One region of the Paenibacillus sp. FSL L8-0435 genome, then DNA from elsewhere that is predicted to be linked to it. Evidence: riboswitches for the same ligand, from Rfam matches in the RefSeq annotation. Region 1 holds a riboswitch; the other holds the start of a gene.
What was found. Region 1 has a riboswitch for thiamine pyrophosphate ahead of NST33_RS02330 (ABC transporter substrate-binding protein). Riboswitches for the same ligand answer to the same signal wherever they lie in the genome.
Positions count from the first base shown of each region.

Region 2: it holds a riboswitch for thiamine pyrophosphate, as region 1 does, so the genes downstream of both, NST33_RS04375 (ECF transporter S component) here and NST33_RS02330 (ABC transporter substrate-binding protein) in region 1, are expected to answer to the same signal.

Region 1 covers NZ_CP150185.1:481,034-485,555, reverse strand. Annotated here, with positions in the region: gene NST33_RS02345 (MFS transporter) at 1-32, shown strand, start outside; gene NST33_RS02340 (hypothetical protein) at 404-913, opposite strand; gene NST33_RS02335 (phospholipase D family protein) at 1,042-2,331, opposite strand; TPP riboswitch at 2,878-2,990, shown strand; gene NST33_RS02330 (ABC transporter substrate-binding protein) at 3,212-4,252, shown strand; gene NST33_RS02325 (thiamine-binding protein) at 4,514-4,522, shown strand, end outside.
Region 2 covers NZ_CP150185.1:945,654-950,175, forward strand. Annotated here, with positions in the region: gene NST33_RS04365 (S-layer homology domain-containing protein) at 1-1,416, shown strand, start outside; gene NST33_RS04370 (pectate lyase) at 1,758-2,426, shown strand; TPP riboswitch at 2,599-2,709, shown strand; gene NST33_RS04375 (ECF transporter S component) at 2,939-3,532, shown strand; gene NST33_RS04380 (ABC transporter ATP-binding protein) at 3,533-4,522, shown strand, end outside.

The sequences.
Region 1 (4,522 bases):
AGAACAAACATATAGCGAATTCTGCGACTTAACAGTTATGTGTCGATCCAGTCCTGAGGATTAGAAATACCTATTAAAGAAATCGAAATGTCTACTGTCATAACTTGACGGTGGGCATTTTTTTGTAGCTTTACTTTGTTCTAACAAATCTAACACACGTTATTATAGATAATTATCTCAAATTCAAGGTCTCGTTGCAGTTTTTTAGCATAATAACGCCGCTGAGATTCGTTAGATTTTTCGTTCCCTAAAAACTGGCCTAATAAGATGTTCTCGATTCGTTAGCGCTGTAATTGTGGTGGAAGGTAGCCTATCTTTGCCTCTGATCACCTTAAATCAAGGGAAAGAATTCGCTCTATTCATTTGCACAAGATTGCCCAGGAAATACTTATGGCCAACCGAATCAAACACTTTTGTTAACGACAGGCACTACAGGGCCATTGCCTTTGATGAATTTACCGAATACATATCGGACGAGGGGTCCCAAAATGATCAATTGATATGGCAGCGCCAGGCTGAAGTTACGAGCAATGGTATGGAGATACGTACGGAATACGGATGACCCACTTAATTGATCAGCGAGATATGCTGAAACCATCCCATACAAGGACATGATCAGAACCATGCCAATCACCATAAAAAATGACATGGCTAGCACACCCAGAATTTTGTTGGACTTGTCAAAGGGCAAGGAAAAAGCAATCTTTCTCGCCACAGGGCCAACAATGAAAGACTCCACCAGAAACGCGATGACAAAACATAATATGAATTGAAGCAGTATCTCAAGCGGGGACATCTTACCGAGTAACCCACTGTGCCATAAATTGAATGTCATCATGACGACAACCATTCCTGTACACATCATTAATCCGAAAATAATTTGTTCCTTCTTGCTTGTTGGCAATTCTCTCATCCTCTCTGTTTACCTTCGTAATTATAGAGATGAGGAAACCCTCCACATAAGTGAACATTCTGTGAACAGTTGTGATTTTTCCAAATTAAAATTTGTAAAAGTAGCTATATCTATTAGCTGGTTCTTCTCTACAACAGAAATCTCCAGAGAAAAGACAGTTTGGATAAAGCTGTGATTGCCATTCGTTTGAAAACAGGGCCTTTCTGATTCGTAGATTCTGCTGGATACTCACCATTATTCACACGTGTACTATGTGCACGTTTGATATCCATAGCTTCTGTTAGTTCGTTGGCGAATGCAGAACCAGAAATGACCACAGCAGATTCGGTATTTAGAAAGGCGGATCTGGGATCAAGGTTATACGAACCAACCATGCTGAGGTAATCATCCATGACAAATGATTTGCCGTGTATGGAATAAGGGCCTTGGTATTCATAAATGGCCAGATTGGTATCAAGCAACCGTTTCTTAGAGCTTAAGTATCCCGCGAAAGCCAAAGGGTTAGGGGTCTGCTGGATTGAATTGGTTACCATGACCCATTCTGCTTTTGGATTCATCGACAGATGTACGGCTTTCTTCATTTTCTTGGTAGGAATGGCATATGGCGTCTGAAGGTACACCTTCGACTTTGCTTGATTGGCGAAATGAACAAATGCTCTCCACATGATCGGGTCTTTATACAGCCTTTGGATTGGATTGTGAATGAAAGCGACGTGGTCGGAACGAAGAGCCTCTTGAGCCCATTCCTTCGGCAACACTTTAACAAAAGGATCGCTCTGAGCCCGAGCTTTTTTATATAACTGAGCCAGCCGAGCCAGCTCTTTTAACCCCTTTGCATGATGTTGACGTTTGGCATGTTTTTCTGGTTTGGTGAATGGATGTTCCCATAACAGATCTATATATTTTTTCATTTCAACAACTGTGCTGTTCGTATTATGGTTTGGATTGTAAACAAGGACATCCCGATCGAATACATAGTCTTTTTTGGGTTGCAATGCCATGTATCTATCACCAATATTTTGGCCGCCAATGATGCCATATGTGTTGTCGACAAGAAAGATCTTGTCATGCAGACGGTTATGCCATGTCCATGGCATAACTATGTTGAGTGGTTCATAATACCTTAACTCCACATTGGGGTGAGCTGCAATGGCATTAGGAATATCACGCAATTCTCCGCGCATGTTGTGAAAAATCCCGTCTAAAATGATTCGAACATGAACACCCCGATCAGCTGCATCGAATAAAGCAGCAAAAAAGAGTTGAGATGTTTTTCCTTTTTGGATGGAGTAATAAGCCAGGTCGATGCTTGTTTTTGCCTCTCGAATGGTCTGGATTCTCACCTGACCGGATTGAAAGCCGTCCTCCAAGAGCAGTACGCGATCTGTCGTACTTCCTGCGGTTAACAATTTTTGCATATCCGTATTTTCAATAGTAGATGGAGACGGAACCAAAAATAAAAGGTAAGCTGTGAAAAAAACGTAGACACAATAGGACAGAATAATTGCGAATATGGTTTTAAGGATCATTCAGTACGCCCCCATTTTTATGTAAAAAGTAATTATTTGTATAGCAGTACTATCTCCTTTTGTATCTAAATTATGTTGTTTAAATGAAGCAAGCGTCTCCGGTCAAGGTCAATCGATCAAGAGCTGATCACTGAAATAGGGAAAGCAGCCCTGATGCGACGAGATATCAAACATCGGATTTGATCCAAGTTTTTGTTGAAAACCTTCCAGATCCTCAGCACTGAGGCTATGGCCCACTATCCGATGCTTTTGCACTCAGCCAGATTTCCTTATATGATTCGCCACGATAATTATTGAAAATAACACATCTAAACAGGCTGATATACATATGTATAACGGCCTGTTTGATAAGTTCATACGTGTCCCCATCCAGTTCCTGACTGGACACGTTCCACCCGCTGGCCTATAATTACACCTAGTAATGCCCGTAACTTCATAGTTTCCCAGGGGAGTCGGAATTGGCCGGCTGAGAGTGTATCCCACCAAGATACTAACCCTTAGACCTGATCTGGATCATGCCAGCGTAGGAATCGGAGTATATCGAAATGGCACAGCCCTATGGCTGAACGCCACCTCTCTAACGCCTGCACGCGTCCCGGAATACGGGGCGCTTTTTTAATGTTCTTTTATATAGCCAGAGAGCTAAAAAAAGTGACGTTATCCAGATCTCAACTGGTATAAATCTGTCGATTTATGCAAGATGATTGGATATGAAGCCAAGGAGTACCCCGTGCCAATCGGCCGGACATACCGAAGGAGAGAACCACAAATGAAATGGCGTAAAACGATGGGATTGTTGCTCTTATGCGTGCTTATGGTGACTGTAGCCGCATGTGGTGGCAAAGAAGCTGCCCCAGCTGGGCAGAACGGCAACACAAATACGGAAAGCAGCAACGAAGGTGACACTGCCGCCCTGAAAGATATTAAAGTGGTGCTCGATTGGACACCAAATACGAATCATACCGGCCTGTATGCGGCTGTAGATCAAGGTTTTTACAAGGCCGAAGGCTTGAACGTGGAGATTGTACAACCAGGTGCCGGTGGCGCAGATACGATGGTTGCCTCCAATGAAGTGCCTTTTGGCGTAAGTTATCAGGAGAGTGTAACTCAAGCCCGCACACAGGGTGTTCCATTGGTCTCCATCGCAGCAGTTATTCAGCATAATACATCCGGGTTCGCTGCTCCGGCGGATCGGAATATCAAATCACCGAAAGATTTTGAAGGTAAAACCTATGGCGGTTGGGGTTCCCCTGTGGAAGAAGCCGTGATGCAATCCATTATGGAAGGCGACGGAGCCGATGTATCGAAAGTGAAAAACATTAACATGGGTGATGCCGACTTTTTCACCGCAGTGAAACGGGACATTGATTTCGCGTGGATTTTCTACGCTTGGACAGGTATTGAAGCCGAACTGCGCGGGGAACCGATCGACATGTTATATGTAAAGGATTATTCAGAAGCACTAGATTACTACACACCTGTCCTCGTAACGAACGAGCAGACGATCCAAAACGATCCTGAGCTGGTGAAAGCATTCTTGAAAGCCACTTCCGAAGGGTATCAATATGCGATTGATCATCCCGAAGACGCAGCCAACATTCTGATCAAGGCCGTACCGGATCTGGACAAGGAATTGGTACTGGCAAGCCAGAAGTGGCTCAGTCCGAAGTACACGGATGACGCCCCTCGCTGGGGGGAACAGAAACAGGAAGTGTGGCAGAACTACACCGACTGGATGTTTAGCAAAAAACTGCTGGATGAACAGATCGATGTGAGCAAGGCATATACAAACGAGTTTTTACCCCAATAAAATTTCTCATATAAAACGAACTTAATATTTACACGAGGACGGAGAGGACAGAAATAACGTGAAAAAGCGAAGCGGTCGCCTAAAAGCTTTCTGAAAGAAAGCTTCATCGGAAGCATACGCTATCACCGGATTTTCCCTTTAGAGAAAGGGAATCAAAAAATCTGGGGATAACAGCGATTGGAAGGTTATTCTGTCATCGAAGTGCTAAGTGTAACAGTTATTAGTTCATTTTATATATCACGAAAGGAGCCGTGATCTCTCATGGCAAGC
Region 2 (4,522 bases), 460 kb from region 1:
ATTGTACAATTTTCTGGAGCTGGAACGTTATCCTCGGCTCTGGTCAATGCAGAAGGCATCGATTTCAGTCAACTTAGTCAACTCCCAACTATTGAGGCAGATCCTACAGTTACTAGTGTAGTTTACGCTCCTCAAGTAACAGAGTTGTCGGCAATTGATTCGACCCGTCAAATCGTATTCACGGGGATCGCTTCCCCAGCGAAGAAAGATATCACTTCCTTTGCAAGATGGGATGTTGAGAATAGCGCTATTGCCATTGTTGACTCAGGAAAGATTCAAGCTAAAAGCAACGGTACGACAGTGGTAAAAGCCAAATACGGAAACTTCGAAATCAATGTTCCAGTAACCGTTGCAGTCTATAACGAAGGAACAGTCTATCCGACACTCAAAGGGATTCAAGTTACAAATGGAAGTGCAAAGTTGAATTTTTCTGAGGGTTTGGATGTTTCTGAACTGACTGCAAATGATTTCATAGTTCGTGCCTATTTTGATGGGGCAGAACAACAATTGAATAACTTGCAGTACCGCAATGGCGAATTTACTTTTGATGCTATTGATAGCTATGGAGCTACACTGTACATCACTGTGGAGTCAGATGTTAATAAAACACATTTTGCAGGAAGCCAAAGTGGTGCAATCAAACTTACAGGATTCGGTGGCCACATCAAGGATGTAGCTGGAGCACCGGTTGCAGGCTTAAGTATTTCGTTTAGAAAAGGTTTGGATAACAAAACAGGTGAAATCGTTGGATCTGTAACAACGGATACTTATGGAGATTATTATATTAATCTTCCCCCAGGCATCTACACAGGTGAACTTGGAGGTGGAGATACAAAATATATTACAACTTATCTCATTGGTGTCTCAGCAGTAAATGTGGAAAATAAACGTGAGAATCAAACTGCTATAGAAATACCTACACAAGATGAAACTCGCTTCGTACTAACTTGGGGTAAAGACCCAGTGGATCTGGATTCACACCTAGTAGGACCTGCAGGTGATGAGGGAATGTTCCATACGTTCTACTCTGATAAACAATATTATAATAATGGCGAACTTATGGTCGATTTGGACTTGGATGATGTAACTTCTTATGGACCTGAAACGACAACCATTCGTCACTTACTTCCTGGAACGTATACATTCTATGTTCATCATTTTTCTGGATCAAGCACAATTAAGAAATCTGGTGCAAAAATTGATGTTTTCCATGGTGCTGTAGCTACTCCAAGTGCAACGTATACTGTAGCAGATGCCAGTGGTAATGAAATATACTGGGTCGTTCTCAGAATGATCGTTTCTGAAGATGGCGTGGTTACTTATGAAACAGTAAATGAATTTACCAATGTTGACCCACTGACTTTACTTCAACCATCGGATGAAATTAACGAAGATGAATTGGAACCTCTAGAATAAATAGAGGATTTAGATTAGTTTTAAATGTATCATGTAGAAACCCTGTCTTAAAAAGACTAAGGGTTTCTTTTTTTCGTGTCTAAATCTTTTGGTGGCTTAAATAGAGCATATTCGAAGTTGATATCGGTACATAACAAGTAGATACGATACCGCTAAGCATGTTGAAACATCATGCTCTATGCTGGAAAATACAAACATGATCTAATGATTATTCTAGTTACCTTCCTTATTTGGTAGGATTAGGTTGTGGGTCGGACAGAGGTGCACCTCTGACGATCTTCCAGTACAAGCTCAGGCTTGTACAATACCAAATAACGAGAGAATAAGGGAGGAATAAAGTTATGAAAAAAATGTTGACGTTGTTACTGTCCGCTGGTTTGGTTGCTTCTATATTTGGTGCCGTTCCGGCTGCGGCTGCGCCTACGGTTGTAAATTCAACCATTGTTGTTCCAAAGGGTACGACCTATGACGGTCAAGGTAAAACATTTGTAGCCAATCCTTCCACACTGGGCGACGGATCTCAAGCAGAAAATCAGAAGCCAGTCTTCCGTCTGGAGGCAGGGGCTACGCTCAAAAATGTAAATATCGGAACACCAGCTGCTGATGGTGTTCACTGTTATGGCAACTGTAATATATCGAATGTGGTCTGGCAGGACGTGGGCGAGGATGCACTGACATTGAAGTCTGCCGGAACGGTTAACATTACCGGTGGGGCAGCATATAAGGCTTATGATAAAGTGTTCCAGATGAATGCAGCTGGAACAATTAACATCAAAAATTTCCGTGCAGACGATATTGGCAAGCTGGTTCGCCAAAATGGTGGAACTTCCTTTGCAGTTAACATGACGCTGGATAACTCCAACATTTCCAATGTAAAAGATTCGATTTTGCGTACAGACAGCAGCACATCACAAGGAAAAATTACGAATACCCGTTATTCCAAAGTGCCAACGTTGTTCAAGGGGTTTGCTTCAGGGAAAACGAGCCAGTCCGGTAACACGCAATATTAAGAACAGGGATACCTTGGAATACGGATTGAAGGCGTCTACGGATAAGGTAGCTATTTCACATCGTGAAGTATGTCCAAAAGGCATCCAGGGGGATGCCTTTTCCTATGCCAACTTTTGATTTTTGTAGAGACCATTGCCACAAATACCCATCTGATGTACATTAGAAGCAATGAAATAAGTGAACCGGGAGCTCAATGAAGTTGGGCTGAGAGAGTGGCCTTGTGCCGCTGACCGTACATCTGATCTGGGTAATGCCAGCGTAGAGAACATGGATTTGCGATATGTAAGGGTGAATTGTGAGAATGAACGTGGATGAACAACAGACCTCTTTGAACTGTGGTGGTGTATCTGCCAGGGCGGAGAGGAGCTGGTTGATATTCCGTATTTTCGACATCCATCCCATACATCATTGTGAGGAATGTACACTGTGCGTAAGGCCTTCCCGGAACCGGGGAGGCTTTTTCGTTTATTATGATAAACCCCACAGGGAACAAAGGAAGGACGTAGAGAACATGGCAACAACAGCAGGCAACAAGCGATTGAAACTAACGGATATTCTGGTAACCATCGTGATCGCAGTAGTGTTTGGGGTGATTTACAAGATATGGGGACCTACATATGACTTGATGAAACCATTTGGCGTTCATGCGGAGCAGATGATCTACGGCATGTGGTTTATGGCGGGCACGTTTGCTTTTGTTATCATTCGTAAACCAGGCGTGGCTATTCTTGCCGAAGTTGCGGCATCAACGGTAAGTGCTTTTCTGGGTAGTGAATGGGGCATGTCCACACTTGTATACGGTCTGTTGCAAGGATTGGGAGCAGAGATATTCTTCGCCGCATTTTTGTATCGCAAAACCAATCTGTTTGTCACCTGTCTTGCAGCCATAGGAGCTGCAGCGGCTTCGCTTTTGCTGGATTATCAGTACGGGTATATTGATTCACTCTCGGCCTGGAACTACACGTTATTTATCGGATTCCGCTTCATCGGAAGCATCTTGATTGCAGGAGTGTTCGCTTATTATCTCGCCAAAGCATTGGAACTAACCGGTGTAACGCGTTCACTCAGACCGGTATCCAAACAAGATTATGAGGCGCTGGATTAGATGAGCGGAGAGGGGAATTCGCAAGCGGTAAGTGTGACAAATCTAAGATGCAAGTTCCCGGGAGAGAAAGCCTTGGTATTTCAAGGCTTGTCTCTCTCTGTTCGTCAAGGGGAGAAAGTGCTGTTGCTTGGCCCGAGTGGCTCCGGTAAATCGACGTTATTGCAAATTTTGAGCGGTCTGATACCACGTTCGGTTGAGATTCCGATGAAATGTGATGATATTCAGGTTCCCGCCAAAGCAGGAGTGGTCTTTCAAGATCCGGATACCCAGTTCTGTATGTCCTTTACGGATGAAGAGATCGCATTTGTTCTGGAAAACCGAAATATTTCGCGTGAAGAGATGCCTGCTCTGATTGAAAATTATCTGAAACAAGTGGGGTTATCCTTTGAACAGAATCGTGTATTGATCCAGTCCATGTCTCAGGGGATGAAGCAGCGTCTTGTGATTGCTTCAATGCTTGCCATGGACCCGGAGGTATTGTTTTTGGATGAACCCACTGCACTGCTGGATGATGAGGGGACTTCCCAGGTGTGGGATACCGTCAGAAGGATCGCCAGTGACAAAACGATCATCATCGTTGAACACAAAATAAACAAGATTGTAGATATGGTCGACCGCATCATTGTGTTATCACCTGAAGGAAAGATTGTGGCGGATGGGCCAGCACAGCAGGTATTTACGGATGAACGGGGCAAGCTGAAGGCTTATGGAATCTGGTATCCGGGTGTGTGGGATGAGCACGAGCAGGCAGCTAAGCAAGAAGAGGGAAGTGCTTCTGGAGAGCTTCAAGTGCGTGTGGATCACGGCATCTCAAGTGTGGAAACACAGCAATCGTCTGGCTTATCCGATACACCGGGTATATCCCCCATATCTCACGTCTCATCCTTATCGCCTGTATCACCCGCCTATCAGCCTGCACTGGACTTGCAGCAGTTCACCGGATGGCGTGGGAAAAGACCCTTCATTCAGGTAGAACAGGCCAAAGTATGG